3 regions of the Paenibacillus dendritiformis genome follow, and region 2 is predicted to be linked to each of the others. Evidence: riboswitches for the same ligand, from Rfam matches in the RefSeq annotation. Region 2 holds a riboswitch; each other region holds the start of a gene.
What was found. Region 2 has a riboswitch for cobalamin ahead of metE (5-methyltetrahydropteroyltriglutamate--homocysteine S-methyltransferase). Riboswitches for the same ligand answer to the same signal wherever they lie in the genome.

Region 1 (9,606 bases), 2.6 Mb from region 2:
CGCCCGTCTTCCGTTCCGGTACGCTCGCTCTCCGTACCTGCTATCCGCCTCACCCCGCATCAATGGACCAGCCTTATTCCCGGCCTGCCCCGGGACTTTGCTTGGAAACATGCAAGAGGAACATACTTTCATGCGAGAGGTACATACTTTACAGGCGAGAGATACACCGAAAGATACATGCGAAAGGGACATGATTTGGAATCTAAAGACACGTGCTCAGGAACACTCATGGGAAACAGGGAGATAAGGAACGGTCTTTCTCCCTTACGGCCACTCTCCCATCGGGTCAGAATCCCGGAGGCATAATGCCCAATACATCGGGAGGCACGGTACGTCTCGGGCAAAAGCACTTTGAACGGGATAGGTTCCTGAGTAAAAGGGAGTTACTTCGAAGAGGCTAAGCCCCCTCCGCCAGCCCCATAGAGCGGACGCCAAAAGCCCGGCGCCTGCATCGCAAGCGCCGGGCTGTCCGCTATCCGGTAACCATCAAGCGGGGAGGCGGCATTGTTGCCCCCCTGATGTCAGGACTGCGGTTCCGCAACCCGCAGTATATGATAGATCCGCTCCATGTCCAAGTGGCTGCGAGCCCGATCCGCCAAGCGGTCAAAAGCAGCCTCGCGCTGGGCGGCAAAGTTTAATTGGACCGGCAAAGGCGGAAGGCTCTTCGCCTCGCGAAGCCGGTTGAGCCAGCCCCTGCGGAAGACGTCATTATGGAACAAGCCATGCAAATAAGTGCCCATGATGCGTCCATTCGGGTGCAGCAAGCCGTCATGACTGGCGGAAGCGGCATCCGCCTCGTCCGCAGCCCGCAGCTCCAACAGCGGTTCGGCCACGATATCCGCCGCGGTCGGCAGTGAACGGCCCATATGAATCTCATAGCCTTCCATAGGGCATGCCTCGAGGGGCGTCCCGCGCAGTCCGGAGGCGATGACTGTTCCCCGCACGCGTTCCGTCCGCTTGTCGGCGGCGAACACCGTCTCCATCGGGAGCAGCCCCAGGCCGTCCATGACCGCCCCCGCCTCGGCCTCCGCACCATGCGGATCGCGCAGATGCACGCCCAACATTTGATAGCCTCCGCAAATGCCGGTGACGGCCCCTTCCTTCGCATATGCCGCCAACGCGTCGGCCAGCCCGTTCTCCCGCATCCATTGGAGATCGGCCATCGTGCTCTTCGTCCCCGGAATAATGATGGCATCCGGCGCGCCGAGCTCCTCCGGCCGGCGAATATAGCGGATGCGCACATCAGGTTCCGCGGCCAGCGGATCGATGTCCGTGAAATTGGAGATGCGCGGCAAGCCCACGACCGCAATATCCAGGTCGTTCTCGGGGAGCGCCTTCCCTTTCCACTGCTCCAACGCGACCGAATCCTCCGCTTCAATATCGAGATCGTCGGCATAAGGCAGCACGCCGATCACCGGAATGCCCGTACGCTCTTCGAGCCAGTCGAGTCCGGGCTGCAGCAGCGTGACGTCACCGCGGAATTTGTTAATGATGAATCCTTGCACCCGCTCCCGTTCATGCGGCTCTAGCAGCTCCAGGGTACCGACGATCGAAGCGAACACGCCGCCCCGGTCGATGTCCGCCACGAGTAAGACGGGAGCCTCCGCCCAGGCAGCCATGTTCATATTGACGATATCATTCTGCTTCAGATTGATTTCGGCCGGGCTGCCCGCCCCCTCCATGACGACGATATCGTAAGCGGCGCGCAGCCGGTTCACTGCGTCCACCACGGTCCGCTTCGCTTCCGGCAGGAAGCCGGACCGGTAATCGCGGGCGCTCAGGTTCTTATAAGGCTTGCCGTGGACGACGACCTGCGAATGCATGTCCTTCGTCGGCTTGAGCAGCACCGGGTTCATGTCCGTCGTCGCCGCGATGCCGCACGCTTCCGCCTGCACGCCCTGAGCGCGCCCAATCTCCTTGCCGTCCGGCGTCACATACGAATTGAGCGCCATATTTTGCGACTTGAACGGGGCTACCCGGTACCCGTCCTGCTTGAAAATGCGGCATAGCGCCGTCGTCACGACGCTCTTGCCGACATCGGAGGCGGTTCCTTGGAGCATAATCGTTCGCCCACGCGGCCGTCCTTCCGTCTTCTTCGTCTGTTCCCCGCCTTGCGCGGCGCCGGATTTCTCGCTCATATCCTTCATCCTTTCCCGGATGCCGCCAGGAGAAGCAGCAGCAAGCCGACGACCTCCGTCCATTCGTTAATCGCGCCGTACGTATCTCCGGTCAGGCCGCCGAGCTTGCGCGACAAATATTCCATCGGCAGACAAGCCCCCGCCGTGCACAGCAGCGGCGCGCCTACGCTCATCGCAAGGGCGGCGGCCGGAGATGAGAGTCCCAGTCCCGTGAGCGCGCTTAAGCTCGTTCCGGCCTCTGCCGTTCCCGATGCCGCGGCGGCCAGGACGGCAAGCGCGAAGCCGAGCAGATAGGCCATCGTGACGTGCCCGGCCTTCACGCCGAGGAAATACCCGCCGAGCCCCTCTTCCGGGCGCGCCTGGGGCTTGCTCGCCAACGCCAATACCATCGCGGCGCGCGACCAGATGAACGGTACGACAACCCAGCCGTTCCACATGCCCAGCTCCATCAGAGAGACGAGGAGCGTCCATTTGAGCAGCAGCAGCAGAACGCAGGCGATGACGCCCATCGCCCCGCTGCGGCTGTCCTTCATAATCTCCAGCATCCGTTCGCGGGAACGCGAGCTGAGCACGCCGTCGGCGGTGTCCATCCAGCCGTCCATATGCAGCCCGCCCTGCAGCGCAACGGCCAGGGTAAGCGTCAGCGCGGCCGCCGGAAAGACGGGAAGCAGATGCATCAACCCCCAGCCTGCCGCCCAGACCAGCCCGCCGATGCAGAAGCCCGCCAGCGGAAAGAAGAAGGTGCTTCGCTTCAGCACCTCGTTCGTGAACGGCACCGAGAACGGAACAGGAATCCGGGTCAGAAATTGCATCGCCGCAACGAGTCCTTGCCATGTCCGCTTCATAGCCGCACCTCCCGGCTTTTCAACTCGATCGGAATGCCTGCGGTCACGAGATACACTTCATCCGCCTTCCCGGCGATGCGCTGGTTCAAGCGGCCCGCCGCGTCACGGAACATCCGGCCGAGCTTGTAGACGGGAACGATGCTGTCCCCGACCTCGTTCGTCACCATCACCAGCGTGCCGCGGAAGCGGCCGGCCTCCTCCGCCAGCCGTTCGATGCGCGCCTCCAGATAACGCTCGGCTTCCGGCGCCTCTCCCCATTGCCGCTCCGCCTGAAGCAGCTCGTTCGACAGCCAGAGCGTCAGGCAGTCGACCAGCACGGCCGGCCCTTCATGGGCGGCCCCTGCGTCCGCGCTGGTGCGGGCAAGCCATTCCGGCAACTGGAGCGGCTCGTTCACCGTCTTCCAGGCGTAGCCCGATTGCTCCCGATCCGACTGGTGGCGGCAAATCCGGTCGCGCATCTCCTCATCATGGGCTTCCGCGGTCGCGACATAGATGCCCCCATCCGGGACGCGCTTCATGAACAGCCGCTCCGCGAAGCCGCTTTTGCCGCTGCGAGCGCCGCCCGTGACGAGGACAAGCTTATTTCCTCCGGCAGCCGTGCCCGTCATGCTTGTCCCTCGCTATCGTCCGTGTCTTTGTTGGATACGCCCGCTTGGGCGAAGGTCGCCATCTCTTGCATAATGCGCAGCGAAGCATCGATAACCGGGAACATCAGAGCGCCGCCCGTTCCTTCGCCAAGGCGCATATTCAAGTGCAGGCCCGGCTTCAGGCCAAGCTCGGCCAGTAAAGCGGCATGCCCGCGTTCTTCGGACAGATGCGATGCGATGAGATAAGGCTGCGCCGCCGGAGCGAGCCGAACCGCAGCCAGCGCCGCCGCGCTGGAGATGAAGCCGTCGACGACGACCGGGAGCCGATGGGCGGCCGCGCCGAGAATGACGCCGGTCAGTCCGGCGATCTCCAGTCCGCCGACCTTCGCGAGCACATCCAGCGCATCGCTGCGATCGGGCTGGTTGACTTCAAGCGACTGACGCACGACGTTGCATTTGTGGGCCCACTGCGCATCGCCGATGCCGGTCCCCCGCCCAACGGCCTCCTCCGGGGCCAACCCGGTCAAGGCGCACAGAATGGCTGCGCTCGGCGTCGTGTTGCCGATGCCCATTTCTCCGGTAGAGAACATGCGAATTCCGGCCTGGACGCACTCGTTCACCGTATCGACGCCGGCCATGAGCGCCGCCACCGCCTCGTCCCGGGTCATCGCCGGACCCTGGGCCATATTGCCGGTGCCGCGGCGCACCTTGCGCGATTGCAGCTGCGGGTGGCTCAGATCGGCGTTGACGCCGACATCGACGCAGATGACTTCAGCCCCCGCCTGACGCGCCAGCACATTGACGGCCGCGCCGCCGGCAAGGAAATTCATGACCATCTGCGGGGTCACTTCGGCCGGGAAGGCGCTGATCCCTTCCGCGCAGACGCCATGATCGCCCGCCATCACGATAATCGCCTTCTGCTTGAATTCCGGTGTAACAGTCCCGGTAATGCCGGCCAATTGAACCGCAAGCTCCTCCAGAAGCCCGAGGCTGCCCGGAGGCTTCGTCAGTTGATTTTGATGCCCGGCGGCCGCCTCCATCGCCGTCTTGTCCAGAGCGGGGATCCGCCCGATCAATTCGCTAAGCCGTTCATTCATCGCATTCATCTCATTCATCTCCGTTTTCCATAGTTGTCAGTGCCATCGATGTTCATCCCAATTACAGAAATGAGCCTTTTCCTGCGTGTTCGTCCTTCCATCTCCCGCCATGCCGTGGAATCAGCCCGATTCCCGTTCGCGGCTTCCCTTGTTACCGGCTGTCGCCGCCTTCGTGTTCTCGCTTCCCTTATGCTCTTGCCGCCTCGTCGCCCTCTGTCCCGGCTTCCGCTTCCTTCTGCGCCTGTTTTATCCCCGTCTCCGCTTCCTCCTCCGTATGGGCCGGACACATCAGCAGCTGCGGACGCCCGTTCCCCGGATGCGGCACGATGGCGGCGCGGGTCTCGAAGTAGCGCGCGATGACATCCGGCGACATCAGATCCTCCGGTGCGCCGTCTGCCGCGATGCGCCCCTCATGCACGACGACGAGCCGATCGCAATACAGCGCCGCCAGGTTCAGATCATGCAGCACCGAGACCACCGTCAAGCCGCAGTCCCGCTGCCAGTCGCGGACGACATCCATGAACTGCACCTGGTACCGGATGTCCAGATAGGTCGTCGGCTCGTCCAGCAGCACGACAGACGGCGATTGCGCCATCAGCTTCGCGAGGGCGACCCGCTGGCGTTGTCCTCCGCTGAGCCGGTCGATCGGCCGTTCCTCCAGTTCCGTCAGCTGCAGCCGTTCCATTATCGAATCGATATAGGGGCCGCTGTCCTCCAACTCCGAGCCGAACCAGGACTGATACGGGAAGCGGCCCATCTCGACGACCTCGCGGACCGAGTATCCGATCGGCGGAAGCGACTCCTGGAGCAGGACCGCCATCGTCTGCGACAGCGCTTTGCGCGAGTAGGAGCGAAGGGAGCGTCCCATAAGCTCAATCCGCCCGCTGGCCGGAGAATCGGCGCCGGACAGCAGCGACAGCAGCGTTGACTTGCCGCTGCCGTTCGGCCCGATGATGCCGACCCATTCTCCGGCGCGGACGGTCAAGGAGACGTCGTTCAGCACCGTTCGGCTGCCATAACTTTTGCTGATATGCCCGGCCTGAAGAATCGGCTCTCCCGGGTTGATCCGCCCGGACGCTGTTCCCGGCTTCATGACCATTTCCTCCGTTTCGACCGTTTATTTCGGATCAGCAGATACGCGAAGAACGGCGCGCCGATGAAGGCGGTCACCACCCCGAGCGGTATCTCGGTCGGTGCCAGCGCCGTCCGCGCAATCGTATCTGCCCACATGACATAGATCGCTCCGCCCGCGGCCGACAACGGCACTAGCAAGCGATAGTCCGGGCCGACCAGCAGCCGAATCATGTGCGGGACGACGAGCCCGACGAAGCCGATAACCCCCGATACGGAGACGGCGGCCGCCGTAATGAACGTCGATACGAGCAGAACGACCCACTTCGTGCGCTCGACATGAAGCCCGAGATGAGACGCCTGCCGCTCTCCGAGGGCCAGCAGATTGAGCGGGCGGGCATAAGCGATCAAGGCGATAAGCCCGAGCGCCATATAGGGCGCCAGCACGGCCGAATAAGACCAGCCCCGCAGCGCCAGGCTCCCCATGACCCAATACAAAATCTCGTTGATCGTCTGCTTCGACATCGCGACGAGAAAGGAGACGATCGAACCGAGGAACGCCTGCGTGACGACACCGGCCAAAATCAGCGTCTCGATCGGGATTTTGCCGTCTTCCCTGGCCAGGCGCATGACAGCCAACAGCGTCAGCGTGCCAGTGATGAAGGCGACGATCGGAACCGTCCACTGGCCCAGCAGCGCATACTGCAGACCGAAGTAGATCAGGAACGCGGCGCCGACGGAAGCTCCGGAAGACACGCCCAGCGTGTACGGATCCGCCAGCGGATTGCGCAGCACGCCCTGGAAGCCCGTCCCGGCCAATCCCAGCGACGCGCCGACGAGCATCGCGAGGACGACGCGCGGGAAGCGGACCTTGAGCATAATGGTCGCGGAAGCGTCGTCCCAGGTGACGGGAATGAGGGATTCCAGCCCGGGAACATGATGCAGCAATATTTTCGCAATCTCGCCCATCGGCATCTTCACCGATCCGACGGACAGGCAGCCTACAATAGATAAAAGGAGCAGCGCCAACATCGCTACTCCAAAGCCCAACCCTTTTTTCATCGATATGTCCATCCCATCATCTATTTGAACAAATCAGGATAGATCGCCTTCGCCACATCCTGCAGCGCTTCGGCCACGCGCGGGCCCGGGCGGCTCAGCTTGTTGTTGTCCAGTCCGAACAGCTGATTGTCCTTGATTGCGGTGATGGCTTCCCACCCGCTGCGTCCGCGAATAATGTCTTCCAGCGTCTTGTTCGTCTCGCTGTCGACGAGTTCCTTCGCGAACAGAATAACGTCCGGATTCGCCTTGATGATGTTCTCCTCATTAATCTGATTCCAGCCGGTCATGTCCGCCGCCGCAATATTGACGCCGCCCGCCAGCTCGATCAGCTCGTTCATGAATTCGCCGCTGCCGACGGTCCAGCCCGGCGAGAATTCAATATAGACCTTCTTCTTCTCGGTGACGCCTTTGACCGCTTCCGTTACGTCATCGCGCACCTTTTTCATCTGATCGGTAATCTCTTTCGCTTCCTTCTGATGATCGGTAATGAGACCGTACAGCTCGATATTGCTGATTACGTCATCATAGGTTTTCGGCTCGACCTTGAAAATTTCAATGCCCAGCTCGCGGAATTTGTTGACGGCTTCTTCCTTCATCGAGATGCCGGTAAAGACGACATCCGGCTTCGCCGCAATGATCGCTTCCTCATTCGGTTTCGTGATGCCGCCCATTTTCGGCTTCTGGGACGCTTCTGCCGGATAGTCGTCATAATCGGATACGCCGACGATTTGGTCGCCAAGACCAAGGGCAAATAGCGACTCCGTCTCGGCCGGCGAGACGGAAATGATCCGTTCCGGCGCCTTGTCGAACGTGAATTCATGCCCGGTCGCATCCTTCACGGTCAACGGATAGGCCGTCTTCCCGGCCTCGGAAGCCGCATTGCCGTTCTCCTGCTGCTGCGCTGTCTCAGGAGCCTTGTCCGCCTCTTTCGCCGGACCCGACCCGCAAGCAGCCAAGCTCAAAGCCAGCACGGCCGCTGCCGCGACCGCTATCGTTTTGTTCCACCATTTGCTCATCATTTGTTCTCCCTCACTTACCTGAATATGTGATGCCTCAATGATTGCGAAGTGATGCAAATGCCGTTCCCTCCCCCGGAAGGGCCGGCTCCGAGTTATCCCCGGCGCGGCATCCTGCCAGTCCGGTTCTCCCATCCGCTTGAGGGGGGGATTGTCAAAGAGCGCACCAACGCAAAACCCCCGATCCTGGGATCGGGGGAACGCAGTCTCCTGGATGGGATCTTCCACTCCGAACCGCCTGGCGATCTCACGCTGTTACACAGCATGTCCGCCCAGCAGCAACGGGAAGTCCGTTCCAAATGACGCCGCTCCTCTCCGCGAAGGAAATAACTCGTCCTCCTATCGGGCAGGTCTCCTGACTTAGGAGCATCTTGCCGAGCTCGCCTTCCCATCGGCGGATCGCTTGCATCCGCGGAGACAGTGGCATTGTGAGCGCAGCACTCCATTTACAGTGGCGGGACCGTGCCGGATTCACACCGGCTTCCCTATTATCCTTGGGCACAAGCTTACTGCTTGTACGGCGCAAGGACCCGATAGATTGCTATTCGCTTGTCTTCCATCTTGCTTGACTATTGATTATAGGGGAATCGCCCTGTCCATGCAATAACATTCGTCACATCCTATAGGGCATCTGTCTGTTCCGCCGCTTCCCCCCGTTCGTTCCATCATGGCAGCCGCTCCGCCCGCAGGAACTTCCAGCGGCGGGGAGACTTGGCAGCCGTAATCAAAATCCCCGCCCCGATCGGGACGGCAGCTTCCCAGAATGTCTTCTTCGGGAAGGCGAGCGTGTACAGCCTCCGCACCATGCCTCCATGCGTAACGACCAGCACATCGGGCCGCGCCTCATACGCGTTGCCTACCTGGCGGGGACGCTTCCGGCGCAGCCGGGCCGTTCTGCCCCGTTCGCCTCCCTGATCGGGCATATCCCTGTCCGATTCGCATTCCCGCCGCTGGCGATTGCCGCGGACGCGTTGACCCGGCGCCACAGCCGTCTGTCTGCCGGCCTTCTGCAGAATCTCCCACCAGACATGCGCCGTCCGCGTGCTGAAGGTCTGCCACGGCTCGCCGCGCGGCGGTTGCACGGCGGTCATATCGTCAAGCCAGCGGCGGTAAGACGGATCCTCCTTCAGATCGTTGTACGTCAAGCCTTCCCACATGCCAAAATCGTATTCGCGCAGCCTTGTGTCGACATGAGCCCGTTCCGCATCGCGCGGGCGCAGCTGAGCCAGCGTCTCGCGGCAGCGGCGCATATCGCTCGTATACAGGAGCGGCGCCGGATGGGCCACCGCCCTGCGCATCGGCCGCAGCACCTCTTCCGCTTCCGGAAGCAGCGGGCTGTCCGTATAGCTGATATACCGCCGCTCCACATTCGCCTGCGTCAGCGAATGTCTGACGAGCGCGAACCGCACGATGACGCTGGACGCGCCCGCACGGCGGCGGATATGCCGGGTGCCGCAGCGCGGAGGCTTGGGCCGGGCTTGTCTTCTAGCTCCTGTGTGACGCCGCTTGCGGCGAACGGGGGGAGCTTTGTATGTGCGCTTTTGTTTCATTTCATCCCATTACTCCTTCATTCGCCTTTCGTCTACAGGAGCCATCCGCCGCAGGCCCAGAGGAGGCTTGCGGCCAGGATGGCGAAGAGCAGCGTGCTTCGGGCCAGCAGTCTGCACACTGCCGCAATATGCTCCCCTCCCGTCTCGACGACGGGATCGCCCATATAGGCGCGGAAGGAACATACGCCTTTGTAACAATTCAACCCGCCAAGGCGGATGCCGAGCGCTCCGGCAGTGGCC
Region 2 (9,606 bases):
GCCGCTCTTCGCAGGCGATACGCGCCTTGATCGGCCTGCGGGCGAAGATGGCCACCGTCATCCGCGACGGCATCGAGCAAGAGGTGCCGGTGGATGACGTGCAGGCCGGCGACCGTGTCATCGTGCGCCCCGGTTCGAAAATACCGGTCGACGGCATCGTGATCGACGGTACGTCGACCGTCGATGAATCGATGCTGACCGGCGAGAGCGTGCCGGTCGAGAAGCAGCCTGGCGACCGGGTGTACGGCGCGACGGTGAACGCACAGGGCGCCTTCACGATGGAAGCGACGCAGGTCGGCGCCGAGACCGCGCTGGCGCAAATTATCCGCATCGTCGAGGAAGCGCAAGGCTCGAAGGCGCCGATACAGCGCATTGCCGACAAAATATCCGGCGTCTTCGTTCCCATCGTCGTCGGCATCGCCGTCATCGTCTTCGGGCTGTGGTACTTCGCCATTGCGCCGGGCAACTTCGGGGAGGCGCTGGAGAAGCTGATTGCCGTGCTCGTGATCGCCTGTCCTTGCGCATTGGGGCTCGCTACGCCGACCTCGATCATGGCGGGAACGGGGCGTGCCGCGGAATACGGCATCCTCTTCCGCGGGGGCGAGCAGCTGGAAGGAGCGTACCGCGTCCAGACCGTCGCGCTTGACAAGACGGGCACCGTAACCGAGGGCGAGCCTTCCCTGACCGATTTCATCGCGAATGATCCGGAACGCGAGCGAGAGCTGGCGATCTGGGTCGCGGCCGCCGAACGGCGGTCCGAGCACCCGCTCGCTCAGGCGATCGTGAAGGGCCTTGACGCCCGAAGCCTGCCGGCCGTCACGCCGGAATCGTTCCAGGCGGAGCCAGGCTTCGGCATTATGGCCCAGGTTGACGGGCATGAGATCGTCATCGGCACGCGAAACCTGCTGCGCAAGCAGGGCATTGACGCGGAGGAGGCGGAATCGGAGCTGCAGCGGCTGGAGATCGAGGGCAAGACGGCGATGCTCATCGCGGTTGACGGGCGCTGGGAAGGGATCGCGGCCGTAGCGGATCAAGTGAAGGCATCGTCGAAGGCCGCGATCAGCCGCCTGCACGGCATGGGCATCCGCGTCGTCATGATGACGGGAGACAATGAGCGAACGGCGCAGGCCATCGCCGCCCAGGTCGGGCTGGACGACGTGTTCGCCGAGGTCCTGCCCGAACAGAAGGCGCAGCATGTCCGCGAGCTGCAGCGGAACGGGGCCGTCGTCGCCATGGTGGGCGACGGGATCAACGACGCGCCGGCGCTCGCCGCGGCGGATATCGGGTTCGCGATCGGCACGGGCACCGATGTGGCCATGGAGACGGCCGGCGTGACGCTGATGCGCGGAGACTTGAACGGCATCGCGGACGCGATGGAGATGAGCCGGCGGACAATGCGGAACATCAAGCAGAATCTGTTCTGGGCGCTCGTCTACAACAGTCTCGGCATCCCGGTGGCGGCGGCCGGCCTGCTGGCGCCTTGGCTAGCGGGAGCGGCGATGGCCTTCAGCTCCGTATCGGTCGTCCTCAATGCGCTCCGGCTGCAGCGCGTCAAGCTGTAACCGGAAAGTCGAGGTTTTCAACGCCCGGCCCGCATGGTATGATCGGAATACGGTCATTAGAATGAGGGGGAACGAGCATGCACTTACGGGTGACAGCGGAAGCGATTCAACGCTTTCAATCAGAGTGGGGCTATTCAGCAGGGGATACCGTGCGCATCTTCGTGCGATACAGCGGATTCAGCGCATCCGGTCCCTATTCCTTCGGGATTATGAAGGATCAGCCGCGGCATCCGGCGGTGTCGGAGACCGTTGAGGGAATTACGTTCTTCATGGAGGAGAACGATCTGTGGTTCCTGGACAACCGCGAGCTGGTGCTGGATGCGAACGGCGAGGACATCGTCATCGTCCATGACGGAATGACGATCTGACGGGCACGTCCGCGACAGGAAACCATTGGCAAAAAGTACTTGTCATTCCGCGCGCTTGCGTATATAATCATTCTCAATCGGACTGCGGCCTGTGCTGAGGCGCAGTCCGATTCAGCCACATAAGGGGAACAGGTGCTTTGCGTCACGGCAAAGCTTAATAGGGAAGCCGGTTCGAAGCCGGCGCGGTCCCGCCACTGTAACAGACGAGGTGCGGCTCGGGAAGCCACTGGTCGTACGACCGGGAAGGCTGCCGTCACCGATGATGCTGAAGCCAGGAGACCTGCCTGTTCTGACAGCACTGTATGTACCTACGGGAGATAGGGAAGTGTTCGTAGACTGGATAACTCGGTTCGCATGCACGTATGAGCACGCACGGGTCTTATTCGTTGCTCCGTTATGGACGTTTGCGGGACATCTCTATGCTTCTTAGAGCAGGGATGTCCTTTTTTGCTTGCGTATTGGGATAACGGCCCTCTGCGTGGAGGTCGCGGGAGAGAGCCGGTCCCGAAGGAGTGCGAACACCTGCGGCAGGGTGCATTGCGATTTTAATTCCTTGTTAACAGATGAGAATTATTGAATATGTCTTCCCTGCACTCCCGGCAGGAAGTTCCGCATAAGGAGAGGAGAAGCGACATGGCGAAAGGGCAAGTGAAGACGAGTGTGTCCGGATATCCGCGCATCGGATACGACCGGGAATGGAAGAAAGCGTTGGAGCAGTATTGGGCAGGCAAGCTGACGCGGGCCGAGCTGGAGGCCGAAATGGAACGGGTCGAATTGCTGCGTCTCGCGAAGTTGAAGGAGGAAGACATCGACTATATTCCCGTCAATGATTTCTCCTGGTATGATCATGTTCTCGATATGACCGTCATGTTCGGACTGATCCCGGAGCGGTTCGGCTATAAGGGCGGCCCGGTGACGGCGGACCTGATGTTCGCGCTTGCTCGCGGCACGGAGAAGGCCGTCGCCTGCGAGATGACCAAATGGTTCAACACGAACTACCACTATATCGTCCCGGAGTGGGAAGGGAAGCGGCCGGTGTTGACCGAGAACCGTCCCCTCGCCTCGTACCGGAGAGCGAAGGAGAAGCTGGGCATCGAAGGGAAGCCGGTCCTGGTCGGACCGTACACCTATGTCCGCTCCATCAAGGGCATCCCGCAGGGCGAGCTCCGGCAGGTGCTTGATCAGTTCGCCGAGGTATACGGCCGGATTCTGCATGAGCTGGAGGCGGAAGGGGTCTCCTGCGTGCAGCTTGATGAGCCGGCCTTCGTGAAGCCGATGACGGCGGACGATTGGCAGGCGGCCCAGGCCGTGTACGAGCGGCTCCGTCAAGCGGCGCCGGGCTTGACCCTCTGGGTGCAGACATACTTCGATTCGGTCTCGGGGCTCGATTCGTTCCTGCAGCTCCCGGTCGATGTCTGCGGCCTCGACTTCGTCCACGGGAAGGAACGGAACGAAGCGGCGCTTCGCCAGACCGGGGTTCCGGCCGGGAAGCGCATCGCCTTCGGCCTCATCGACGGGCGCAATATTTGGCGGACCGACCTGCTTGCCGCGGCAACCTGGCTGGAGTCGATCGAGCCGATCGTGCCGCGCGCGCACTGGATCGTGCAGCCGTCCTGCAGTCTGCTGCATGTGCCGTTGACGGCAGAGCGGGAGCGGGATCTGCCGGGCTATATTCGCGGCGCGCTCGCGTTCGCGGACGAGAAGCTGGCCGAGACGGCGCGTCTGGCCGCCCATCTGTCCGAGCCGACGGCGGACAGCGCCGCGCAGCTGGCAGCGAGCGCGGCCGACGTGCTCGCCTGGCGCGAGGAGCCGGCGCGGAAGCGACCGCATGCCGTCGAGGCGGTCGAGCGCCTCATCCGCGATGCGGAAGCCGATGGCGGCCGCCGCGCGCCGTATGAGCAGCGGCGCGAAGCGCAGCGCCTCCGTTGGCCGGAGCTGCCGCCGCTCCCGACGACGACCATCGGCAGTCTTCCGCAGACGGCGGAGATTCGCAAGGCCCGGCTCCGCTTCCGCAAGGGAGAATCGAGCGCCGAGGCGTATGAGACGTTCCTGCGCCAAGAAATCGAGCGTTGGCTGCGAATTCAGGAAGAGATCGGCCTCGATGTGCTCGTGCACGGGGAATTTGAGCGGACGGATATGGTCGAATATTTCGGAGAGAAGCTGGACGGCTTCGTCTTCACGAAGTTCGGGTGGGTGCAATCATACGGCTCGCGCTGCGTCAAGCCGCCGATTCTGTACGGCGATGTCGCCTTCCGCGAGGCGATGACCGTGACGGAGACGGCATACGCCCAATCATTGACGAAGCGTCCCGTGAAGGGAATGCTGACCGGCCCGGTCACGATTCTCAACTGGTCCTTCGTGCGCGACGACGTACCGCGCGAGCAGTGCGCTTATCAATTGGCCTATGCGCTGCGCCAGGAGATTCGTGAGCTGGAGCGGGCGGGAATCGGCATGATCCAGGTCGATGAGCCGGCCGTGAAGGAAGGGATGCCCCTGAAGCCCGAGGATGCGGGGCGCTACCGGGAATGGGCGGTCCTCGCCTTCCTGCTGGCGACGAACGGAGCCGGTCCGGATACGCAGATTCATACGCATATGTGCTACTGCGACTTCTCCGATATGGTGGAGACGATTCGCCGCATGGATGCGGATGTCATCTCGCTGGAGACGGCTCGCAGCGGCGGCGACATGGTCGACACGCTGCGGAAGGAGCGCTATGAGCTCGGCATTGGCCTGGGCGTCTATGATATTCACAGCCCGCGCGTTCCACCGGTCGAGGAGATCAAGCGGTTCATTGAGACCGCGCTGACGGTGCTGCCGGCCGAATCGTTCTGGATTAACCCGGATTGCGGACTCAAGACGCGCAATGAGCCGGAGACCGTTGCCGCGCTGAAGAATATGGTGGAAGCGACGGTAGCGGTGCGGCAGGCCCATTCCGCGTCGGCGAAGCGGTAAGCGGGGCGGGCTCCGGCCACGGGCAGCCAAGCGCGGGCGGATCGGCCACGGGCGAGGCGGGTTCCGGCTCACGATGAAGCGGCGGACCCGGAGCCGCGTGACAGCCGCGATGGGGATAGCCCGCGCTTGCCTGGCCGGCCGCGCTTCGAGCCATGGCGCTTCCCGTCACGGAGCTTCCGCCTGCGCGGGGCTATGCGGCGGCTGGGCGGCCCGCTGGCTACAGGAGCGATTCCGCTCCGTCAATGACGATCTGGGCGCCCGTAATATGGCTGGAGGCGTCGGATACGAGGAACGCCACCAGATCGGCGACCTGCTCGGGCTTGCCGGGCCCATGCGCAAGAGGCTGGCTGCCCTGGGGGTATTCGACCGGAATCGAGATGCGGTCTACGGACGGTCTGCGGTCCGTATTCTCGCTGATATGGGTCTCGATGGCCCCGGGGCAGATGACATTCACGCGAATCCGATAGCGGGCCAGCTCAAGCGCCGCCATCTTGGCGAAGGCGGCCTGGCCCGCTTTGGATGTGCTGTAGGCGCTCATCCCGAACCCGGAAAACTTGCGGCTGCCGTTAATCGAGCTCGTTATGACGATGCTGCCGCCATGCTGCTTCAAATAGGGGAGAGCGTATTTTACGGTAACGAAGGTCCCGGTCAGATTGGTTCGGATCGTATCCTCCCAATCCTCCACCTCCATGTCCTCGATCGAGGACAGCATCCCGTTGATGCCCGCATTCGCGAAGACGGCCCGGATCGGCCCGTGCGATGCGGCTTCCTCGATCGCGTTCTCGACGCGGGAAGCCTCCTTCAGGTCGACATCGTACGCAATGGCCCGCCCGGGATACCGGGCGTTCATCTGCCGCTCCGCCTCATAGGCACGATCATCCTTCCGATCGAGCAGGGCGACGGTCATGCCCGCTTCCGCCAAGCGGAGGGCGGCGGCGCGTCCGATGCCTGACCCGGCTCCGGTTACGATCGCGACGCCTTCCATCGGCGCGTGCTCTTGCTGGGGCTGCTGCTGGTCCATATCCACAACTCCTCTCGCTGCTTCCGCGGGAGGCCGATCATACCGGCAGGCTGCCTGCCGCGATCGGACCGCCCCTTCGTATTGCTGCCTATGACCTCTGTAAATAGGTCCGAAAATAGAGGAAAGCAAAGGCATTCCATGTTATAATGGAACTGTAAGCGAATACAATATACTTGCTTCCTGAAGACTTTACAGGAACGGGAGAAAGGTGGGTTCGATGATGCGGTGGTTCAAGCGGCGCAAGCCTTCTGCCCCCCGGCACGAAGCGGTTCATGTCACGTTGGACGAGGTGAAGCGGGCGGTGCTCCAGTATGAGCAGGATATGCAGGAGCAGATACCCCGAACCACGCTGCTCCGTCCCGACCAAAGCATTGATTTGTCCCGATTGAAGCGTTACCTCGGCGGAATTTCGGATCAGCGCTTTTATATGTCCCGTATGACCTATGAGATTTTTGAGGAACAAGACAAGCATATTCCGCTGTCTCTTGACACCGTGCAGGCGGCAGTTGACGATTATTTGGAGAATCACGACGATTTGCCGGTCATTCCGGGCACCCGGAACCGCCAAGTCCACTATGACAAGCTGATCGAACGGCATTATTTAAAAGAGAAGCCGCCGATTCCGCTCTACTTGACGACAGAGCAGTTCATGCTGACCCATGAGCCGGACTGGCCGGGGCGGCTGCAATAACCTTGGCGCACGGCAGCGGCGCGGCCAAAGCCGGAACAAGCGGCTCCCGCCGCTCATTGCGTCAAGACCAGCAGACCGGAGTTCCCGCCACGGGAGCTTCGGTTTTTTATGGGGACATGACGGCTTGATATATCATCCGGTCAGGCCGGACAGGCGAGAACGAATGGAGTGAATAGCTGATGTGGACCGCAGAACTGCTGGATACGGCCAGAGGCGTATTCGAGATCTTTACGCAAGGTCAGGGCGAGCCGTTATGCATTGCGCATTTGTACAGCGAATTTAATGAGCGAGGCTACTATTTTGCAGACAGGTTCACGGAACACTTTCGGGTGTATCTCATCAATTTAAAAGAGGCGGGCAATTCGTGTAAAATAAAATCCGAGCATGAGCTTGGCATGGACGAGACATGCACAGATTTAGAAGCGGTCAGGGAAGCGTTAGGGCTGGAACAATGGAGCTATGCCGGTCATTCGACAGGCGGAATGCTTGGACTGGTGTATGCGATCCGCCACCCGGGTTCGTTGACGAAAATGCTGGTTGGCGGCGCAGCGGCCTCGAACCGGTATATGGAGCATGAAGGCAGCATGTACTGCCCGGGAAGCCCGCTGAATGCAAGGCTGCGCGAATTATTTGCGATCATGAAATCCGCGGAATCGACCAGAGAAGAGCGAGCGAGGGCTGGGAGAGAATGGACGGAAATGTCTTTGCACAAGCCGGAACATTTCGATTATTATTTCTCTGAACCGAGCAGCGGGCGAGTCGTTCAGCGCAGGCTGGACTATTATTCGCATGCCGAACTGCCGAATTACGATATTACCGGCATGCTTACTGGCGTTCTGACGCCGTCGATCATTTATTGCGGGGAACATGACACCCAATGTCCTCTTCCTTTTTCGCAGGAAATACAGGAGCATCTGCCGAATTCGCAACTGGTTGTGTTCCATGACAGCAACCATTTCCCTTATTTGGAGGAAAAGCCTCTCTTTATCAATCTGGTCAAGGAATTTAGAAAGCTATAGGAGGAACCCGGATGAGCATATTGAGTTGGATTGCCGAACGCAAAATCGAAGAGGCGATGGAAGAGGGGTTCTTCGACGATCTGCAAGGCAAGGGCAAGCCGTTGAAGCTGCGGGATCTGTCGCATGTGCCGGAGCATCTTCGCGCGGGTTATTTGCTGCTGGATAACGCGGGACTGCTGCCCGAGCGGCAAAAACTGCGCCAGGACATTGTCCGGCTGGAGTCATTGCTGGCGGCCTGCACGGATGAGGAGGCCCGCGACGGCATCCGCCGGCGTCTGAGCGAGCGCCAGGTGCGGCTGGCCAAGATGTCGGAGGATCGCGGTTGGGCGGCGAATGAAGCATATTACCGATACGAGGGCCGCATCCGCGACAAGCTGTCCGGATCCGGCCGGAAGAAGCGTTAGGGGGGAGGGCGGCTGTCCCTCGCTCGAATGGCGCGAGCGGCGCGCAGGGAGCGTATGGAATGCCGCCTGCCTAGACACGCTATGGACATCAATGCGTGAAGCAAGGGAAGGATGACGCGGTGTGATAGCAGCACATTGGAATGAATTGGAACAGATGCTGCCGGAGTGGCTGGAGGAGAGCCGGCGGATGGCGGATGCCGGCAAGGTGGCGACCTATATTCCGGGTCTCGCCGAAGCAAGACCGGATGCGCTTGGCATTTCGCTGTGCGGATTACGGGGAGAACGGTTGAGGGCCGGCGAGACGGAGGAGCCGTTCACGATGCAGAGCGTCTCGAAGGTGTTTTCGCTGCTGCTCGCGCTCCTGGACAGCGGCGAGGCCGGGGTCTTCGCCAAGGTGGGCAAAGAGCCGACCGGGGATGATTTTAATTCGATTTTGAAGCTGGAGCTGGTCGATCCCGGGAAGCCTTTCAACCCGTTCATCAATGCGGGCGCGATCGCGATCGCCTCGCTGATCGAAGGCCGGACTCCCGAGGAGAAGTCGGAGCGGCTGCTGGAATTTATCCGGATGCTGGCCGATGATCCCGGCATCACCTGGAACCGGCGAATCTACGAGAGCGAACGGGAGACCGCTTACCGGAACCGTTCGCTGGCTTACTATTTGAAGGATAACGGCATTTTGGACGGGGACGTGGAAGCGACGCTCGACGTCTATTTCCGGCAATGCGCCATCGAGGTTCGGACATGCCAGCTGGCGCGGATGGCGCTCGTGCTGGCCAACCGGGGGTGCGACCCGGATACGGGGCATTGCTATATTCCGAGAAGATACGTTCAGATTGCGACCTCGTTCATGACGACATGCGGGATGTACAACGCGTCGGGCGAATTTGCGCTTGAAGCCGGGATTCCGGCGAAAAGCGGCGTGTCCGGGGGCATCATGGCCCTCATTCCCGGCCAGTTGGGCATTGGCGTCTATGGCCCGGCGCTCAATGAGAAGGGGAATAGCGTAGCCGGCGTGCACATCCTGTCTCTGCTGTCCGAACGATTCGAATGGAGCATCTTCTGAGCGGCCGCGGTGATTGCGCTCCGGCGGGGCGCCGTCTGGCCCTCGTTCCGCACGGCCCGGCCGCCTGGCGCATAGGCTGGTGTATTCCTGTCTACGGAAGGAGTGTCCGCCATGGCGTCTTATGTGCCCGGACCCCGCTATCCATCCGCGTCCGGAAGCGCGGCAGCGAGCGGAACCTCGCCGATTTCCCGGCCTGATCCTTATCCGGCGGTGAAGCCCGATAAGTTCGTCGCCTCCGCCTCGATCTCGAAGCAGCTGTCCCGGCAGGCGATGGAGCTGCTGTCCGGCATCGAGAGGGATCGAAGGCTGGCCGCCTCGGTGATGGATGCGGCTCAGCGCGGCCACGAGCAGGAGGTGCTGCGGCTGCTCCGCTCAACGGGGATCTCGGTCCCGATCGCGGTCAAAGTGACGCCGGGCGGCATCCGGATCGCGCTGCGGCCCGATACCGACCCGAACGATTGCTGCGAGCTGGATGTGAAGATGCGGTGGAGCGAACCGGAGTGACGCGTGAACCCGGGTGTGCCCC
Region 3 (9,606 bases), 2.8 Mb from region 2:
GGGTCGGAATCTCCCACTTCTGGCGGAATTCCTCGAACCGCTTCAAGACGCGCGTGACGCTCTCGACGGAGTCGTCAACCGGATTCAGCCCCAAGACCGCGTCCCCGATGCCGAACGTCAAGCCTTCCATCAGGGAAGCCATGATGCCGTCCGGATCGTCGGTCGGATGGTTCGGCTGCAGGCGGGCCGACAACGTGCCCGGACGGCCGATCGTCGTGTTGGCGCGGGCCGTCACCCGAATCTTCTTCGCCCCGTACATCAGGTCGAGGTTGGACATGATTTTGGCGACCGCGGCGATCATCTCGGCGGTCAGCCCGCGGGAGACGCGCTTGATGTCTTGTTCGGTCGTGTTATCGTCCAGAATCCACTCCCGCAGCTCTTCCACGGTCCAGTTCTGAATCTCGCTGTAAATGCGCTCGTTCACCTGGTCCTGAATAATGCGGGTAACCTCGTCCTGCTCATAAGGAACGGCGGGATTGTTGCGCAAGTCCTTCAGCGTAATCTGGGACAGCACCACCTTGGCGGCCACGCGCTCTTCCGAAGACGCGGCCCCGAGTCCGGCCAGCATATCCCCCGATTTTTCTTCATTCGCTTTGGCCATCACTTCCATCAGCGTTTTGAACTGATAGGTGCGGCCGAACAGTCTCGTTTTTAAAATCACAAAAGCTCCTCCTTTCAAATGCGACCCATTGGATTGACTCAACCTCGATTAATGAAAGACAAGCGTCTTGATGACGACTGGCAATACCTTGCCCTCCGCAATTGGCTTGCCGATGTCGATATAGTCGCCGTTGTCGACCTGCACGCTGTCGATGCAGACGACATCCTTCTTGTAATCCAGCAGGGCGTACAGCGTCTGTCCCAGCACCTTTGCCATATCGTGATGGACAATGACGATCAGCGGGTACTCCCTTTCCAGCAGCTCCGCCATGCCTTCGCGCAAGCCGCGCGCATACTTCTGCACCTCTTGGAAGCTTGGACTTTTCTTCCCTTCCAAGGCGATGGCGACCCGCTGCAGATCATTGTTGAGCTTGAACCAGTTCAATTTGTCGGCGATCGCCTGGGCCAGCGCCTCGGCGCTCCCCGACTCATCCGCCGACGCAAGCTTCAGAATCGGAATGTTTTTGATCGGGAAGCTCTCTTCCGTGTAGGTAATCGTGCTTCCGCTAATCTCCGTCGTATGGGAGCCGGCTCCGACTACGGTCGCCCGGATGGTCTCGGCCGAGCGCGCCACGGTCAACCGCTGCGTCAACGGGGAAGCGGCAATCGCTCTCCCCAGCAGAATCCCGATATCTCCATACTGGAACACATCGCCCGCCGCTTCCTGGTACACATAGTCGGCCACTCCTCCGGAGAAGGAGATGCACGGAATGTTCCGGTCGAGCTTCAACCCTTTGTTGGTGACGATCGTGTCGTAGAAATCGCCCGGCGGCCGAAGACCCACGCTTTCCTCAAGCAGCTTCACCATCTCCCCGATGATCGGCTCCAGCGCGGCCGGCGTCACCTGCTGCCCAAGCGCGAGGGCTATGCCCCTGCGCTCCGCAAGCTGCTTGATCTTCGGCGCGATATACGTAACCTCGCGCGTCCGTTGGTCCACCTTGATCAGGCGGCCCCCGATGTCGAGACAGCCCGTGTCCAGCAGCTCCCCGGCGGCGAACAAGGCCAGATTGCTGGTCCCGCCGCCAATATCGATGTTGACGATGGACGTCGAGTGCTCTTTGGAATACGTGTGAGCCCCCGCGCCTTTGGCGGCAATGATGCTTTCCAGGTCCGGGCCCGCGGTGGCGACCACGAAGTCTCCGGCGAAGCCGCTTAACGACTGCAGCACTTCATTGGCATTGTCCTTGCGGGCCGTCTCGCCGGTAATGATGACGGCGCCGGTCTGGATGTCTTCCTTGCGGATGCCGGCTTTCCGGTACTGCTCCTGCACGAACGCCTGGATTTGCCCGGCGTCGATCCGGTTGTCCGCCAGCACGGGCGTGAAGCAGATATCGCTGCGGTAGACCACTTCTTTATCCGTAATGACCAAGCGGGGCACCGAAAAGGACGATGCCAGGTTCTGAATATGCAGCTTCGACAGCACGAGCTGGGTCGTCGAGGTTCCCATATCGATGCCTACGCTTAGCAGTTGCTCGTTCACGTCTCTCCCCTCCCGTCGCTTGATACACATATATGCACGCAAAAAGGCTTAAAGTTATATCCCCCTCCCGCTTGAACGGGAATGGGTAACCTTAAGCCTCTTTGCTTACAGAACTACATCCTTGTAGCCCGGTTTCGTATTTATTTTTTGAAGGTGAATATCACGATGGTGCCCTTCGACGGGCCGGACTCGATCTCAAGCTTGCCCTTCAGCTTGTCCTTCACATAGCTGCGGACGATGGACAAGCCCAAGCTTTTGTTGGACACGTCCTTCACGGGGAAGCCGACGCCGTCATCCGCCACGACCACGGTCACCAATCCGCCATCCAGCTGGGCGTTCACCGTAATCGTGCCGTACGAGCAATCTCCGAACGCATGCTCATAGCTGTTATGCAGCAGCTCGCTCACGATGAGCGCGATCGCGACCGTGCGGTCGCTATCCAGGCAGATGCTCTGCGAAGCCTCGATCTGGATGGCGACATTGCTGCAATCGACGAAGCAGCGCTCGATATTCGAAGCGATGAGCCGAATGACGTCAAGCAAGTCCACCTGCGCATCGATCTCCGTCGACAGCAGCTCGTGGGTCGCCGCGATGGCAAGCACCCGGCTGACACTGTCGTTCAAGCATTTTTTGGCTTCCGGGCTGTCGCACTGCCGCGCCTGAATGCGGAGCAGGGACGCCACGGTCTGCAGATTGTTCTTCACCCGGTGGTGAATCTCGCGGATAGCCACCGACTTGGAGACAATCTCCGCCTCCTTATCCTTGATCTCCGTGACGTCATGCAGGATGACGCCGATGCACAGATCCCGCTCCGCGATGAACAGCCGCTTCACCTGATAGTAGGAGCCGGCCACCTTCACGTCTGCCGTCAAGGGACAGGAAGGAGAGGTGGAATACTGCTTCATCACGCCGGAGAACGTCGTCTGATCCAGCGACAGATTGTCATAATGCAGGCCCTGAATATCCTCCAGATAACCAAGCTTCCGGTAATAGGCGTCCGCCTTCTTGTTCTTCAGCTTCAGAAACCCGTGCTTGTCGAAGACGAGAACGGCATCCTCAAGCTGGTTGATGATCGAATCCTTGAACCGCAGCATGGCGGTCAGCATCGAGGACATCTCGCCGTCTTCGTATTGCGATCCCGCCACATTGAAGTGGGCTTGAATATTGTCGCTCACATCTTTTTCATAGATGACGACCGCAATGACGCCGTCTTGATTTTTGATCGGGTACACCGTCTGCCGAACCAGATGATCTTCCTGCGTATTGGCGATGAGCCCCTGCGACATGATTCCGGTCTCCAGCGTCCTCAGGACGCCGGGCTCGTTCTCGCGCAGCGCCTTCTCGCCTTCGACCGGTCGCTGGTACAGCGATTTGCCGTCATCCGGCCGGCGGTGATACACCACGATCGCCTCATTGCCCATACTGGACAGGACGTCGATGAACACATCATCCTTCACTTCGGACATTTCGAACGACTCGGCAATCTCCGTCAGCCGGGTAATATCCGCCTCCGTCAGTGCCGTGTGCCGCTTGCACAGCCGCCGAATCCGTTCCTTGATCTCAATCATAGGAAATGACGATGGTTGTTGCAATTTCGATCATCGGACACCGTCGATCCATGCTAAGTTTGCGCAAGGTCTGATAGGCTTCTTCTTCGGTGCAGCCATTTTCCTTCATCAGAATCCCTTTTGCCTTTTCAACCGCTTTCCGCTCTTCCATCTTCTGCGACAGCTTCGATAGATTTTGTTCCAGCTTGCGTATTTCCTTGCCTTTGGCGATAGTCACTTCCACCATAGGGATGAACGACTTTTCGTCTAGCGGCTTCACCAGATAACCAAGCGCACCGATAGAGGTTGCTTTTTCAATCGTCTGCTTGTCGCTGAACGCGGTCAGGAGAATAACTCCGCCGGCCAGCTGCTCTGAAATGATTCGTTTGCCCGCCTTCAACCCATCCAGGATAGGCATTTGGACATCCAGGATGACCAGGTCGGGCAGATGCTTTTTGCATAATTCGATGGCTTCAAAGCCATCAGAAGCTTCGCCTACTACGTTGTAGTCCGCCTCTTCCAGCATCTCACGAATATCCATTCTTGTAATAGGTTCGTCGTCGACTATTACAATTTTTCCATTCATGTGTCATGCACCTCTATGTCGATATTTGCTTGTATCCGGCTAACCAACCGCCTACTCCTCCAAGTAAGCCCGAAGAGCGTCCACTCCTACGTTCTCCACCGTTGAGACCTCGAAAATGCGCTCTGCGCCCGCCGCTTGCAGAAAAGCTCTCGCTTGCGCGATATCCTCATCTGTCCGGGCGAGCTCGGTCTTGGTCACAATCCCAATGACCGGCTTGGCGAACATCGTCGCGAAGGCCGGCGGAAAATAGCTTTCTTCCTTTGTGCAATCTTGCACAAGCCCGATTACATCGGCGTCGACGCTCGACACGAGGAGCATCTTGTACAAATAACGGTTCTCGATGCACTCCCCCGGCGTATCGATCGCTTGGTCGAAGGTCTCCACCGCTTGCGTCTTTTTGTAAGTAATCTCCTGGCCGTGCAGCCATTGGCACAGCGTCGTCTTGCCCGATCCGGTGCTGCCGGCGAAAATAATGGTCTTCATGATCGCTTCTCCTACGTTCTCGTAATCTTCGCAGCCGAGAAGCCGAGAATGTTTTGCAGGCCCAGCAGAACTTCATTCACGGCCGATTCCACGGATGAGACATCGCCTGTAATGACGAGCGATCCACTGAAGCGGTCGACGAAGCCGATCTGCACGCCAGCCGCCTTGGTCGCGATGTCCGCGCCAATAATGGAGGCTTCGCTTGGCGTAATGGTCATGATGCCGATGGCATCCTGCGCATCGCTCCCCAAGCCCAGCTTCTTGTAAATATCCGGGTTCGGGTTCGCGATAATATGCGCCAACGTGACCTGCTTCCCTGGCACGTACTCCTGAATGACGCGTTGTTTTTCGTTGTGTTGGTCCATACTCTCATCACTCATTTCTTATGAGAAAACAACATCGATTAGCCGTAAAAACACATAAAGACCCCTTAAAAGTTCACGTGGAATTTTTAAGAAGCCTCTTTGCTTTGACTGATATGCAACACGCCTTTGTGTTACTTTTACTATACTTTGTAGCTGCAAACGTTGTCAACCTGAACGCGCATGGTATTTATTGAATTCCTTAATATTGAAACATTTTGTTCAATATTTCGACAACATCCGACACAGTCGGAACGCGCGGATTCGTGGCGGTGCAGCCGTCCTTGAGCGCTCCCTCGGCAATCGAGGCGCTCATTTCTCCGAGCAGCGCTTCGTCGACATTGCATTCCCGCAGCGACTGCGGCATGCGCAATTGCTTCTGCAGCTGCTTGATCGCTTGCACCAGGCTGCGAACGCCGCTCTTCGGATTCGGAGCCGGCAATCCCAGGCTCTTGGAGATTTCGGCGTATCGGACCGCCGCCGCGTTGCTTTCCTCCCTGCCGTAGCCCGGCTTGTAATCGGCGTTGAATTCAATCACGTGCGGCAGCAGCAAGGAATTCATGCGTCCGTGCGCAATCTTGAACTTCGCGCCGGCCACATGGGCGATGCCGTGATTGAGGCCGAGCGACGCGATATTGAACGCCATGCCCGCCAGACAGGAGGCATTGTGCATTTTCTCCCGCGCCTCCAGGTCGTTCCCGTCCTTGTACGCTCTCGGCAAATAGGCAAAGACCAGCTTAATCGCTTTCTCCGCCAAGGCGTCGGAAATATCATTCGCTTTGGTGGACACATACGCCTCGATTGCGTGGGTCAGGACGTCCATTCCGGTATCGGCGGTAATGAAGTCGGGTACGCTCTTGACCAATTCCGGGTCCAAAATCGCTTCCTGCGGCAGCATGTCATCGGACACGAGCGGGTATTTGATGTTTTTCTTCTTGTCGCTGATCACCGAGAAAGACGTCACTTCCGAGCCCGTTCCGCTTGTTGTCGGAATCGCCACGAACGGCATATCGTGCTGATTCAATATTTTCTGGGCGAAAATCTTCATCGCCTTGGCCGCATCGATCGCGGAGCCGCCGCCAATCGCAATCATCCGATCGGCCTGGAACGCGCCCAACGCTTCAACGCCCTCCGTCACGATCTCGATCGGGGGATCGGGCACGATGTTGCTGAAAATGTATTGCTCATTGCTCTCATGCAGCCGCTCGAACAGCATGTTAATCATCCCCGACTTGACCATGAACGGGTCGGTGACGATAAAGATGCGTTGATTCCGCCATTCCATCAGGCGATCCAGCGCGCCTTGCCCCAGATAAATGTCGGTGTTCATCGATATTTTGTCCATAAACAGGCACCTCCAATGAAGTCGTTGGCAATAAAAAAAGAGACTTTTAAAAGAACGGATTCCTTTAAAAGCCTCTTCGCTTATGATACAGGTGCACGCCATTGTGCAACTCGCCATCATTCAATTGTCTACCAACACTGTACACCGTGACCCGGACATTCGTCAACCCGTCCGATCACGTGCCGCTATCGGCAGGCAGTAAAAAAAGGGACCTGCACGGCGCTGTGCATCCGTTCTTCGGCCTTGAAGAACGTCCCCGCTTGCCAAGCTCTACTTCATCGTATCTGTTCGGCGGCGACCACCCGGCTGTGCCGACAGCAATGTCGGCTGCCTTCCTGCAACGTAAAAAAAGCCTAGCGAGGCGGTAATCGTCACTAGACTTGTAAACCAGCCACTTTCGCCTCGAAATGACTGGTCCTTCAAAGTTACTAGGCAAAAGACCTGACTTAAGACCGATTCGGTCTATCACAGTGGCGGGACCGCGTTGGATTTGCACCAAACTTCCATTGCCTATAACTTCTTCTGTTGTGCATGACGTGAATGGGCGTCCATTCGACCTCATTATAGCATAAAAAAGCGGATTGACAAGAGGGTGCGATCACTCCGCTAAAATGTCACTAAAAGAAGGACCGTTCATTTGACATCTAAATGTTCGCTCGGCTCAAACGTAGAAACAAAAACAAGTAGAAAATTGATCTAATTTGTCGAATATGTGGAATCTATGATATCGTAGAGAAAGAAAAAATTCACATTATCAAAGGATAGCTGCAGTGGTTGATGGAGACACGATACAGAATGAAAGAGGCGCATCACATGTTTAATGAGATCGAAAAAGAAGCAGTTTATAATGTCATTTATAAAAGAAGAGACGTTCGGAATTTTCTTCCGAATCCTGTACCTAGAGAGATTATCGGCCGAATTTTACAAGCGGCGCACCATGCACCCTCTGTAGGATTTATGCAGCCATGGAATTTCATTATAGTGGATTCTATGGAAGTCAAAGAGAGATTAGCTTGGGCGACAGAAAAAGAAAGACGAGCCTTGGCGATTCATTACGAAGAAGAGCGCGCTGCCCAATTTTTAAGTTTAAAAATTGAAGGAATTAAAGAGGCGCCCTTAACGATCTGTGTCACCTGCGATCCAACAAGCGGGGGTTCGCATGTACTGGGACGAAATTCGATTCCGGAGACAGATATTCTTTCTACGGCATGTGCCATCCAAAATATGTGGTTAGCGGCGTGTGTAGAAGGTTTAGCCATGGGATGGGTAAGTTTTTACAAAAAAAATGATGTTCGAGATATTTTGCAAATCCCTCCGCACATTGACCCTGTTGCTTTACTTTCCATTGGATATACGGACGACTACCCCTCCGCTCCCATTTTAGAACAAGTCAAGTGGGAAAAACGAAAATCTCTTGAAAATCTAATATTTCATAATAAATGGGGAGAACAATAAGCGAATGGCAAGCAACAAGCTACAGTTATTGAAAAATGGGTAAAATCGCGGCTTCGATGTTGCGATTATTCCGTCTGCCATTCGCTGTAACCTTGATTGTTAAATGGATTCTAAGGTATACTTTTCTCGCCAGAATATAGATGTAAGGGAGTAAGCATCATGGAAAAAGTTCTTATTTTCGGACATAAAAATCCAGACACAGATAGTATTTGTTCGGCCATTGCGTATGCAGATTTGAAAACGCAATTAGGCTTCGATGTCGAGCCGGTTCGCCTCGGCAGCATCAACGGGGAAACGCAATTCGCGCTGGATACGTTCCAAGCGGAAGCGCCGCGCCTGGTAGAGACCGTGGCGAACGAAGTGAACGGCGTGATTCTCGTCGATCACAACGAACGGCAGCAAAGCGCCAACGACATTGATCAGGTACAGGTGCTGGAAGTCATCGACCATCACCGCATCGCGAACTTCGAGACGAGCGGTCCGCTGTACTATCGGGCGGAACCGGTTGGCTGCACCGCTACAATCTTGAATAAAATGTACAAAGAAAACGGGAAGTCGATCAGCAAAAATATTGCCGGTCTGATGTTGTCGGCGATCATTTCCGATTCGCTGCTGTTCAAATCCCCGACTTGCACGGAGCAAGACGTGGCTGCTGCCCGCGAGTTGGCCGCCATCGCCGGCGTCGATGCGGAGCAATACGGCCTGGAAATGCTGAAAGCGGGCGCGAACCTGAGCGACAAGAGCATCGAGGAGCTGCTCTCGCTTGACGCGAAGGAATTCACCATGGGCAGCGCAAAGGTGGAAATCGCGCAAGTGAATGCGGTGGACGTGAACGATGTGCTGTCTCGCCAAGCGGAAGTGGAAGCGGCCTTGTCCGGCATTATCGCGAAGAAAGGCCTCGATCTGTTCGTGTTCGTCGTGACCGATATTCTGAACAGCAATTCCGTGGCCATTGCGCTCGGCTCCAAGGCGGACGCCGTCGAGAAGGCATACAATGTTAACCTCGAAAACAACACCGCGCTTCTGAAGGGCGTCGTATCCCGCAAGAAGCAAATCGTGCCTGTGCTGACAGACACCCTGAGCAAATAAATTCCCTAAGCCCGATAATCATCATTCCCCCCAGCTTGGGACCAACGGTGCGGGCCGCGCTTTCGAGTGCGGCCGGCCGCTATGTTTCCTCTCTCCTTGTTTTGCAACCCCACCCGCTAGAGGGCACAAAAAAACGCCCCCGCCGTGCGGGAGCGTCCTCCTTTCCTGCCATCACAGAAAATAATTCGTTATCGACTGATCGCTGGCCAATATCCCTTCGCTGTCCAGCTTTTTCTTCAAATACTGCTTATCCGATGAAATGAAAACGCTCATGATGAGATCGACGACAAACAGAAACGTGATGTGGTTGGACATGAAGGCGCTGTTGTTGACCGAAATTTTATCCGGCGCGATAATATCCACTACCGCATTTTCCGTAATCGGCGACGAATCGTAGCAGGTCACCGCCACCGTCTTGGCCTGGTTGACCTGCGCGATGGCGACGGCGTCAATAATCTCCCGCGTTGAACCCGAACGCGAGAAGGCGATCACGACATCGTCCGGACCGCATTGGGAGGCCGCGATTTTCATTTCCCTGCTGTCGTTGATGGCATCGGCATGAATGCCGATAATCGCAAGCCGGTTCTTCAAGGCCATGG

Region 1: linked by a shared signal. The riboswitch ahead of L6439_RS22195 (ABC transporter substrate-binding protein) and the one ahead of metE (5-methyltetrahydropteroyltriglutamate--homocysteine S-methyltransferase) in region 2 are both predicted to bind cobalamin.
Region 3: linked by a shared signal. The riboswitch ahead of L6439_RS23320 (1-propanol dehydrogenase PduQ) and the one ahead of metE (5-methyltetrahydropteroyltriglutamate--homocysteine S-methyltransferase) in region 2 are both predicted to bind cobalamin.

The regions. Positions count from the first base shown of each region.
Region 1 is NZ_AP025344.1:5,015,940-5,025,545, forward strand. Features, by position in the region: gene L6439_RS22165 (cobyric acid synthase) at 522-2,138, opposite strand; gene cobS (adenosylcobinamide-GDP ribazoletransferase) at 2,144-2,983, opposite strand; gene cobU (bifunctional adenosylcobinamide kinase/adenosylcobinamide-phosphate guanylyltransferase) at 2,980-3,591, opposite strand; gene cobT (nicotinate-nucleotide--dimethylbenzimidazole phosphoribosyltransferase) at 3,588-4,667, opposite strand; gene L6439_RS22185 (ABC transporter ATP-binding protein) at 4,855-5,760, opposite strand; gene L6439_RS22190 (FecCD family ABC transporter permease) at 5,757-6,800, opposite strand; gene L6439_RS22195 (ABC transporter substrate-binding protein) at 6,821-7,816, opposite strand; cobalamin riboswitch at 8,145-8,365, opposite strand; gene L6439_RS22200 (histidine phosphatase family protein) at 8,482-9,366, opposite strand; gene cbiB (adenosylcobinamide-phosphate synthase CbiB) at 9,399-9,606, opposite strand, start outside.
Region 2 is NZ_AP025344.1:2,400,655-2,410,260, forward strand. Features, by position in the region: gene L6439_RS10475 (heavy metal translocating P-type ATPase) at 1-1,562, shown strand, start outside; gene L6439_RS10480 (HesB/YadR/YfhF family protein) at 1,640-1,930, shown strand; cobalamin riboswitch at 2,044-2,232, shown strand; gene metE (5-methyltetrahydropteroyltriglutamate--homocysteine S-methyltransferase) at 2,564-4,882, shown strand; gene L6439_RS10490 (SDR family oxidoreductase) at 5,100-5,903, opposite strand; gene L6439_RS10495 (DUF3939 domain-containing protein) at 6,124-6,594, shown strand; gene L6439_RS10500 (alpha/beta fold hydrolase) at 6,774-7,613, shown strand; gene L6439_RS10505 (DnaJ family domain-containing protein) at 7,625-8,017, shown strand; gene glsA (glutaminase A) at 8,139-9,080, shown strand; gene L6439_RS10515 (YuzC family spore coat inner layer protein) at 9,192-9,584, shown strand.
Region 3 is NZ_AP025344.1:5,242,967-5,252,572, forward strand. Features, by position in the region: gene L6439_RS23290 (ethanolamine ammonia-lyase subunit EutB) at 1-661, opposite strand, end outside; gene eutA (ethanolamine ammonia-lyase reactivating factor EutA) at 710-2,140, opposite strand; gene L6439_RS23300 (sensor histidine kinase) at 2,281-3,699, opposite strand; gene L6439_RS23305 (ANTAR domain-containing response regulator) at 3,701-4,273, opposite strand; gene L6439_RS23310 (EutP/PduV family microcompartment system protein) at 4,325-4,756, opposite strand; gene L6439_RS23315 (BMC domain-containing protein) at 4,768-5,121, opposite strand; gene L6439_RS23320 (1-propanol dehydrogenase PduQ) at 5,321-6,463, opposite strand; adenosylcobalamin (AdoCbl) riboswitch at 6,846-6,994, opposite strand; gene bluB (5,6-dimethylbenzimidazole synthase) at 7,277-7,918, shown strand; gene L6439_RS23330 (manganese-dependent inorganic pyrophosphatase) at 8,078-9,007, shown strand; gene L6439_RS23335 (MurR/RpiR family transcriptional regulator) at 9,179-9,606, opposite strand, start outside.